2 regions of the Paenibacillus sp. DS2015 genome follow, and region 2 is predicted to be linked to the other one. Evidence: riboswitches for the same ligand, from Rfam matches in the RefSeq annotation. Region 2 holds a riboswitch; the other holds the start of a gene.
The links. A riboswitch is a leader RNA that binds a small molecule or an ion and turns the genes downstream of it on or off. The one in region 2 is predicted to bind cobalamin.
Positions count from the first base shown of each region.

Region 1: it holds a riboswitch for cobalamin, as region 2 does, so the genes downstream of both, metE (5-methyltetrahydropteroyltriglutamate--homocysteine S-methyltransferase) here and J2T13_RS06145 (ABC transporter substrate-binding protein) in region 2, are expected to answer to the same signal.

Region 1 is NZ_JBNPWS010000005.1:142,652-147,066, reverse strand. Features, by position in the region: gene J2T13_RS07105 (MFS transporter) at 1-1,123, opposite strand, end outside; cobalamin riboswitch at 1,316-1,508, shown strand; gene metE (5-methyltetrahydropteroyltriglutamate--homocysteine S-methyltransferase) at 1,658-3,943, shown strand; gene J2T13_RS07095 (serine/threonine protein kinase) at 4,210-4,415, shown strand, end outside.
Region 2 is NZ_JBNPWS010000004.1:233,184-237,598, reverse strand. Features, by position in the region: gene cbiB (adenosylcobinamide-phosphate synthase CbiB) at 1-657, shown strand, start outside; gene J2T13_RS06150 (histidine phosphatase family protein) at 648-1,265, shown strand; cobalamin riboswitch at 1,539-1,720, shown strand; gene J2T13_RS06145 (ABC transporter substrate-binding protein) at 1,903-2,913, shown strand; gene J2T13_RS06140 (FecCD family ABC transporter permease) at 2,913-3,959, shown strand; gene J2T13_RS06135 (ABC transporter ATP-binding protein) at 3,956-4,415, shown strand, end outside.

The sequences.
Region 1 (4,415 bases), on a different contig from region 2:
GTCCCATGAAGGCCCATCCGAGCATAAATGCAGTCTGTGTCATGGAGTTGGCGATCCCTCGATTCGAATCCGATACACGGTTGATCAAGACGGTGGATTGAATTGGATTCGCGGCGTTCATTAGGGCTTGTCTGAATAAAAAGCTAATGGATGCGATAGCCAGTATATTCGTGAATCCAGTTAATAGTAGGAAGGGTAAAGAGAGCATTTGGAAGCATATGATAGCCTTTACCGATCCAATTCGACCTGCGAGTGAGGGGCCGATAAGCATAGATACAATCGTCATAATTTGTCCCAGGGAGATGAGTAGACCCACGGCGCTAAGCGAGACAGAGAAACGATTGGTGAAATACAGATTTAAATAAGGAATAACGAGTCCTGAACCCGTTCCAATGATAAGTTGTACGATGGCGAATTGACCTATAACTTTATATTCAGATTTTAATGGACGGTTGCCAGCTGGGATGGTGTGATTAGTAACTGTGGGTGGAGCTAAGACAGGTTTAGCAACTTTAGCTGGCTCGATCATGAGTAATAGCGGAATAAACGCGGCAAATGTTGCGATTCCTCCGGTAGTGAGTACAATCTGTAAACTTGAAACCCGGCTTACTCCGAGACTTTGAATCAGATCTGCTAGAATACCACCGCCCATACTCCCTATAACCTGTGAAGCTAGCACAAGGGATGAATAATAGCTGATCACCCGTAGACGTTGAGAAACAGGGACACTTTCGGCCAGAAAAGGTATAGCAAGCACTTGAAATATCGAAGTGAATAACCCTGTTAAGACGGCAAAGGTTAGTAAATTGAACTCAGCCACTAGGAAAGAGCGCCCGATGAATGCAAGACCTGTGAATAAAGCACCAATAATTAATAGACGCTTACGACTCGTGCGGTCACCCAGTAGTCCGACAGGAATGAACATGAGCGCCGTAGCTAAGGATTGAATACTGATGATTCTTCCATTCATAGCATTACCATAACCAAGGCCTTGGATAAATAGATTATATAATACGGAGAACATCCCCCCACCTATCTGAAACAAGATATTCGCTAGAAAAAATAATTTGATATTACGAGATAAGTTGTTCCATTCACCTATGATTCGTTGCATAAAACTCATGATATTCCCCCTAAATCTCTAAGAACCAATCTTTCTATAATAGCAGTTTGGGTGGGGGCAGGAAACTATTTTTAATCCTACTATTCCTATATGTTGACAGCAATTCAATGTCAGGGTATTATCATAAATAGAAGCACTAATTGAATAAAAATACATTTATGTGTATAATTATGGTATATTGATGTTTTGAAATTGAATAATGTGGAATAAGGTGCTTCAGTTGAACGAATTGAAGCTTAAAAGGGAAGTTCGGTGTAACACCGACGCGGTCCCGCCACTGTAACAGAGGAGTCACTGCTAGATAGCCACTGATTGTATAATCGGGAAGGTGAGCAGATGATGTTGATTCTGGAGCCAGGAGACCTGCCTTATTTGACACACTGCTTTTACCTACGGGAGATAGGAAGGTGTTAGAGATGGCGGCCAACTTAGGCATGTTCTAAAGGCATCTTTATCCTTTTTGTATAGGGTAAAGATGTCTTTTTGCTATGAAACAATAAATAGATTTGAAATCAGAGGAGGCGCTTTAACGACATGGTAAAGAGTAGCAATCTAGGGTACCCACGTATTGGAGCACACCGTGAATGGAAAAAAACGCTTGAATCTTTCTGGGCAGGTAAGATGAATGAATCCCAATTGATTAGCCAGCTGGAGACCATTCGCTTGGATCATCTGAAGCTTCAGCAAGACAAAGGCATCGAGCTCATTCCTGTGAATGATTTCTCGTTCTACGATCATATATTGGATACTTCAGCAATGTTCGGACTTGTACCTGAACGCTTTTCGTATGACGGGGGTGTCGTTCCGTTCTCCACCTATTATGCTATGGCAAGGGGAGACAAGGGAGCCGCTGCATGTGAGATGACGAAGTGGTTTAATACCAATTACCATTACATCGTACCCGAATTGAATGGGGCAACACCTGCACTTACTAAGAACCAGCCACTACTTGCCTATCGTGAAGCTAAGGAGAAGTTGGGTATCGAAGGTAAACCCGTATTAGTAGGTCTGTATACGTTCTTGAAGCTCGCCAAAGGATATGAAGCAGATCAACTGGATGCGTTAATCGAGCAATTCCTACCTCTGTATACTCAGATTCTACAAGAGCTGGAGCAAGAGGGTGTGCAGTGGATTCAGGTGGATGAGCCGATTCTAGTGACTTCTGTGACACAACAAGATATAGAAAGAGTTCAGCATATTTATGCAGTGTTACATGCTGCTGCTCCTAAGCTTAACATCATGCTACAGACGTATTTTGAAGCTGTTGATCATTATGAAGAGTTGATTTCACTTCCGGTTCAGGGGTTGGGACTTGACCTTGTCCATGGTTTAGAACAGAATTTGCAATCGATTAAGAAGTTCGGATTCCCAGAAGGGAAAACACTTGGCGCGGGTCTGATTGACGGACGTAACATTTGGCGTTCAAGTCTTGAATCTCCGCTCCAATTGCTGAAAGAGTTATCTGAGTTCGTACCTTATGATCGGATTGTGGTACAACCTTCTTGCAGCCTACTGCATGTTCCGGTTAGTACGCAACCAGAGACGGCACTAGATCCTGTGTTAAAAGAGGCTTTAGCTTATGCGGATGAGAAGTTAGATGAGATTGTGCTTCTTGTACAAGCGGCTAGCGGTCAAGAGGGTGCAGATGCGAAGCTAATGAATAGTAGAAACGCAGTCGAAGCGCTTAATGCGTCCCAATCAAGAAATCGTGTTGAAGTTCGACAAGCCGCAGCGAATAGGGGTTCACAACCGTCGACAAGAACGAGTGCCTTCAATAAGCGCCAAGTGAGTCAGCAAGAGAAATGGCAGCTTCCATTCCTACCGACAACGACGATCGGGAGCTTCCCGCAGTCACCAGAGATCAGAAAAGCTCGGCAAAGCTTCCGCAAGGGAGAATGGAGTAACGAGCAATATGAGACATTTATTCAAGAGCAGATTCAGATATGGATTAAAATTCAAGAGGAAATTGGCATAGACGTACTCGTTCATGGTGAATTCGAACGAACCGATATGGTTGAATTTTTCGGCGAGAAACTGAATGGTTTTGCCTTTACTTTGAATGGTTGGGTGCAGTCCTATGGTTCACGTTGTGTGAAACCACCGGTTATCTTCGGGGATGTAGAATTTATGGCTCCGATGACTGTGAAAGAAAGTGTGTATGCACAATCTTTAACCGACAAGCCGGTAAAAGGAATGTTGACGGGTCCATTGACCATATTGAACTGGTCCTTTGTACGTGACGATCTTCCCCGTCATGAAGTGGCCTTCCAGATTGCATTGGCATTAAGGGAGGAAGTTGAGGCGTTAGAAAAGGCTGGAATTGAGATGATTCAAGTCGATGAACCTGCCCTTCGAGAAGGACTGCCCCTGAAAAAAGAGAAGTGGGATAGCTATTTGGAGGATTCCATTCTTGCTTTCCGTCTCTCTACATCTACCGTAAAAGACACAACCCAAATTCATACACATATGTGCTATTGTGAATTCCACGAGATGATTGATGCGATACGTGCACTAGATGCTGATGTTATTTCCATCGAAACATCACGTAGTCATGGTGAACTTATTCATACTTTTGAAGAGTCCACATATGAGCTGGGTATTGGATTAGGGGTATACGATATTCATAGTCCAAGAATTCCAGCGGTAGAGGAAATGGTATCTATGATCGATAGAGCGTTACAGGTATTAGATCCAGCGTTATTCTGGATTAATCCAGATTGTGGGTTGAAGACGCGTGGAATAGAAGAGACGGTAGCCTCTCTGAAACACATGGTCCAAGCGACTGAAATTGCAAGAGAAGCTAGGAAAGTAACGAATTAATAGTATTCGATAGATTTCGTGCAATAAGCAGCGTGGTGTTGAGCTATAAACAAGCAGGCCAAATTTTCCTGATCTAACAGGAGGATTTGGTCTTTTTGAATTGACATAAGAAAAGGATACAATTGCAGGCGCGAGTCATTTGGAAATTCCAAGGTTGGAAATGATTGTGGTGTCTGTTACTATAGGTGTTAATATAGTGCTTCGACATAATTCTATCAAACCCGGGAAATGGACGATCCATCTCCTTCACAAAGGGGCAGGTTAATATGAGAAAAGGGTCGATGAATGGCGTATTAGCTCGAAACACGATGCTTGGAAAAGAACCGATATACCAAATTCGCAGAATATGTTCCTGTAGTGAGCTATCAGTCGTATATATCGCACGTCATGTAGAGACAGGGACTAAGAGTGTGATCAAAGAGTTCTTCCCGCGTGCATTGGCTCGTCGTTCTTCCAACGGTAAGACACTTCA
Region 2 (4,415 bases):
GCGGGAATGGAAGTATTCGGTCATCTTAGTAGGGGTGATTTACCTGCTGCTAGGCATGCACTTAGCATGATTGTGGGTCGTGACACGGAACATCTAGAAGAGTCTGAGATCGTACGTGGAACGGTAGAAACGGTAGCCGAGAATATCGTAGATGCGATTGTATCGCCATTATTCTATGCCCTGATTGGAGGCGCACCGCTTGCTATAGCTTATCGTGCAGTGAATACGTTAGATTCCATGGTAGGTTATAAGAATGAGAAGTACATGAATTTGGGCTGGGCTTCAGCCAGATTAGATGATATAGCCAACTATATCCCTGCAAGAATCACAGCGGTATTACTAATCATTAGCGCTAGAATCATGCGACTAGATTATAAGAGATCGTACAGAACTGTAAAGCATGATGCGAGGCTCCATCCTAGTCCTAATAGTGGCTTTCCTGAATCTGCCGTTGCTGGAGCCTTAGGTATAAGAATGGGTGGCGAGAACAGGTATCAAGGGATTGTATCTTTCAGAGCTTATATGGGAGAAGCAACGCGGATTATGAATGCAAGTGATATCAAAGCTACGATCGGACTCATGATCCTGACATCATTGGCATTTGTAGTTGTAGGTCTGTTTGTTATATGGGTTGTAGGAGGGACATTATGGCAGTGACGTTGGAGCTGTTATTGATGCGCCATGGCCAAACACAGTGGAATGTTGATAAACGCTACTTGGGACATCGTGATCAAAGTATATTAGAAGAAGCGCGAGATCAATTGATCCCCCTGCGGGGTCAAGTCAGTGGAAGAAAGTTTAATAAAATAGTCTGTAGTGATCTTAAACGTTGCCGAGAAAGTCTTGCTTTTGTCGCTCCCGAACTTCTAGACGGTGTCGTTTATGATAGCCGTCTGAGAGAGATGGATTTTGGGGATTGGGAAGGAAGGACATATGAAGAATTAAAGGGACTCCCTCTGTATTGTGAATGGCTAGATGATCCACAGATAATCACTCCGCCGAATGGAGAAGCTTGGGATTTATTTCACGGAAGGATCAAGGACTTTCTACATAGCTTAATCCCATTAGCGTCTGAGTCAGGAGGAGATCGTACGAACCCATCGGTGTTCATTGTTACGCATGGCGGGGTAATCAGACAGCTAATAACGATGATTATTCCACAGACATCCTTCTGGGATTTGTCTGTAGAACCCGGGAGCTTAGTAAAGGTACTACTCACTTTAGATGATGAATGTTGGACAGGTACTTTGCGTGGTGAGTATTGAAATATCCTATTTGCTTGGCAGTATTCATATATGGAGATCATATATTTTTGATGGAATCGATCGAACTAACCCGTTGAAATTACAAAAACTTGGTTGTAACAGTCATGCTTTTCACCTATAATCATCAACAGAGATGTAGCGTTCGAACAATCAATTATATATTGTTGATTCTCAAGGTCCCGTAAGGCAAACTGACTATATAGAATGAACTGAAGACCAACCTTACTATTGATTTTTTTTAGAGTCTATAGAACTGTGGGGGAAAACTTTAGTTTAGTCTATCTGCTTGCTGTTCATTCGGGTTAAAAGGGAAGCTGGTGTAAATCCAGCACGGTCCCGCCACTGTATAACAGGAGATATCCTTCTATGTCACTGTTCTGCCATAAGGTAGAATGGGAAGGCTAGGATGTTGATTACCTGTAAGTCAGGAGACCTGCCTATGAGAAGAATGACGGTCCTTCGAGGAAAGGATTACGTATGCAAATAAGTACCTACTGGCGTAAGTTCTAGTTAGAGTACTCTGGACATTTATGAGCAACATAAAGTCTTGTAGACGTAATCCCTGATTCTTTGCATAAAGGATCAGGTTTTTTTGTTGTTATATGTTAGTCAGATAGAAGGGGAGTTAAGAAATCATATGAATAAATTAATGAAGTTGTGGACCACAGGCCTACTCGCACTAGTACTGGCGTTATCACTTGCTGGATGTGGTGCAAATAACACTACCAACAAACAAGCACAGATTACACCAACGGTAGAGCAATCTGTAACGCCTAAGGACCAGCCAGCGACAACAGATGAACTAAGAACGGTATATCCATTAACGGTAATGGATTCAACAGGGGAGTCATTCACTTTCACCGAGGCCCCTAAACACATCGTATCCGTGTCGCCTGCAGAGACGGAGGCGTTATTCGCGATCGGTCTTGATAGTGAAATTGTAGGTGTGGCTGACTATGATGATTACCCAGAGGCTGTTGTGTCCAAGCCAAAAATGGGGGGGATCATGAAACCAAATGAAGAAGCTATTATTGCGGCTGAAGCGGATATTGTATTCACAGGGATTTCGATGAGTGAAGAAGCAGTGAAGAAGTTGCGTGATATGGGAATTCAAATCTTCAAGACGGATCCGAAGACAGTAGATGATATCCTAAGCAATATTGAGCTATATGGCCAAATTACCGACCATCAGGCTGAAGCTAAAGTGGTTACGGATCAGATGAAACAAGAACGTGACGAAGTGATTGAAGCGGTTAAATCGGTTACTGCTGAACTGAAAAAGAAAGTATATGTAGAATTCTCTCCAGGTTGGACTGTAGGTAAGGGAGAATTCATGGATGAGTTGATTACTCTTGCCGGAGGGATTAACGTAGCATCTGACATGGTAGGATGGAATGAGATTAGTGAAGAGAAGATTATTCAGGATAACCCTGATGTGATTCTATACTCTAAGAATGTCATTGATGATACAACGAAAAAGGGTCTAGACGAGATTATTAAAGCACGTAGTGGCTGGGATCAAATAACGGCTGTGAAGAACGAAGCTGTATTCGGTATGGATGATAACTTGCTAAGTCGTCCAGGACCTAGAGCAACGGCAGGGCTTAAAGAAGTAGCGAAAGCTATTTATCCGGATTTGTTTAAATAATGAGTAAGAAGCTAGCGGGTTATGTCGGAGTCGGGATCATACTGCTAGTGCTGACTTTACTGATTTGTCTAGGAATAGGTTCAGTAAAGCTGCCGGTGAAAGATATCGTTATGATTTTAATACATCGCTTACCTTGGATTGGGGATGCTGTGACGCCTACTTGGAGTGTATCTTTTGAACAGATAGTAATCAAAGTACGACTTCCGCGGATTATTCTGGGTATGTTGGTAGGAGCGGCACTCGCTGTAGCGGGTTCAGGCTTTCAGGGTGTTCTTCGGAATCCATTAGCAGATCCTTATACCCTTGGGGTATCTTCTGGATCAGCTGTAGGGGCGTCTATTCTTATCTTTTACGGTCTCCAGTATTCATTATTTGGGGTATGGACGTTACCGCTTGTGGCTTTTGTGGCTGGTGTAATTACGTTGTGGGGTGTATTGGCTCTAGCAAGAGAAGGTGGAAAGATCCCAACAAATAGTCTGATATTGTCTGGGGTAGTGATGCAATCATTTTTGGGAGCGATTGTAGCCTTTCTATCAGCAATGTCTAGCAAAACCATTAACGAAATTTTGTTCTGGACAATGGGAAGTCTGAGTTTGCGAGGATGGTCGTATTCGGTCATCCTTTTCCCGTATCTATTACTCGGATTAATCTTCATATGGAGTCGCGCTAGGTCACTTAATTTGTTATCCCTTGGAGAGCGTCAGGCCACTCATCTCGGACTTCATGTAGAAGGGCTCAAGATCAGTATCTTGTTAGTGTCTACGCTACTGACAGCCGCGGCCGTGTCGGTCTCTGGTATTATTGGTTTTGTTGGTCTAGTTATTCCTCATATGATTCGACTGATTGTAGGTCCAGATTATAGGCTCATTGTTCCCTTGTCTGCGATCGGTGGGGGAATATTCATGGTATTGGCGGACACGGTTGCCCGTTCCTTACTTGCACCGACTGAAATTCCACTGGGTGTCGTTACTGCCTTTGTTGGAGCACCTTTCTTTGCTTATTTGTTATATAGGAATAAAAAGCAGAAGAGAGGGATGATGCTATGATTCAAGTGAATGATGTAGGAAAAAGTTATGGTAACCTTGCGGTACTTCAAGATGTGAACTGGACAGTGCAGGAAGGTGAATGGTGGGGAATTATTGGTCCGAATGGGAGCGGTAAATCGACATTACTACAATTGATATCTGGTGTGGAGAAGATGACTTCTGGTGACATTACGATTAAAGGTAAGGATATCAAAGGCTATAGTCGTAAAGTACTCTCTCAGATGATGGCAGTACTAGAGCAGGATGGACTTCCAGCAATGGACTACCCTGTACGGGATGTGCTGGAGATGGGGAGATTTCCCTTTCAGGATTGGCTAGGTCGCGATCAAGTTGACCATGCGGATATTCTTATAGAGGGAATTATGGCAAGATTAGAGTTGCTTGAGCTATCGGATCGTTCTGTTGCTGAATTAAGTGGAGGGCAAAGACAACGAGTGGCACTAGGGAAGGTAATGG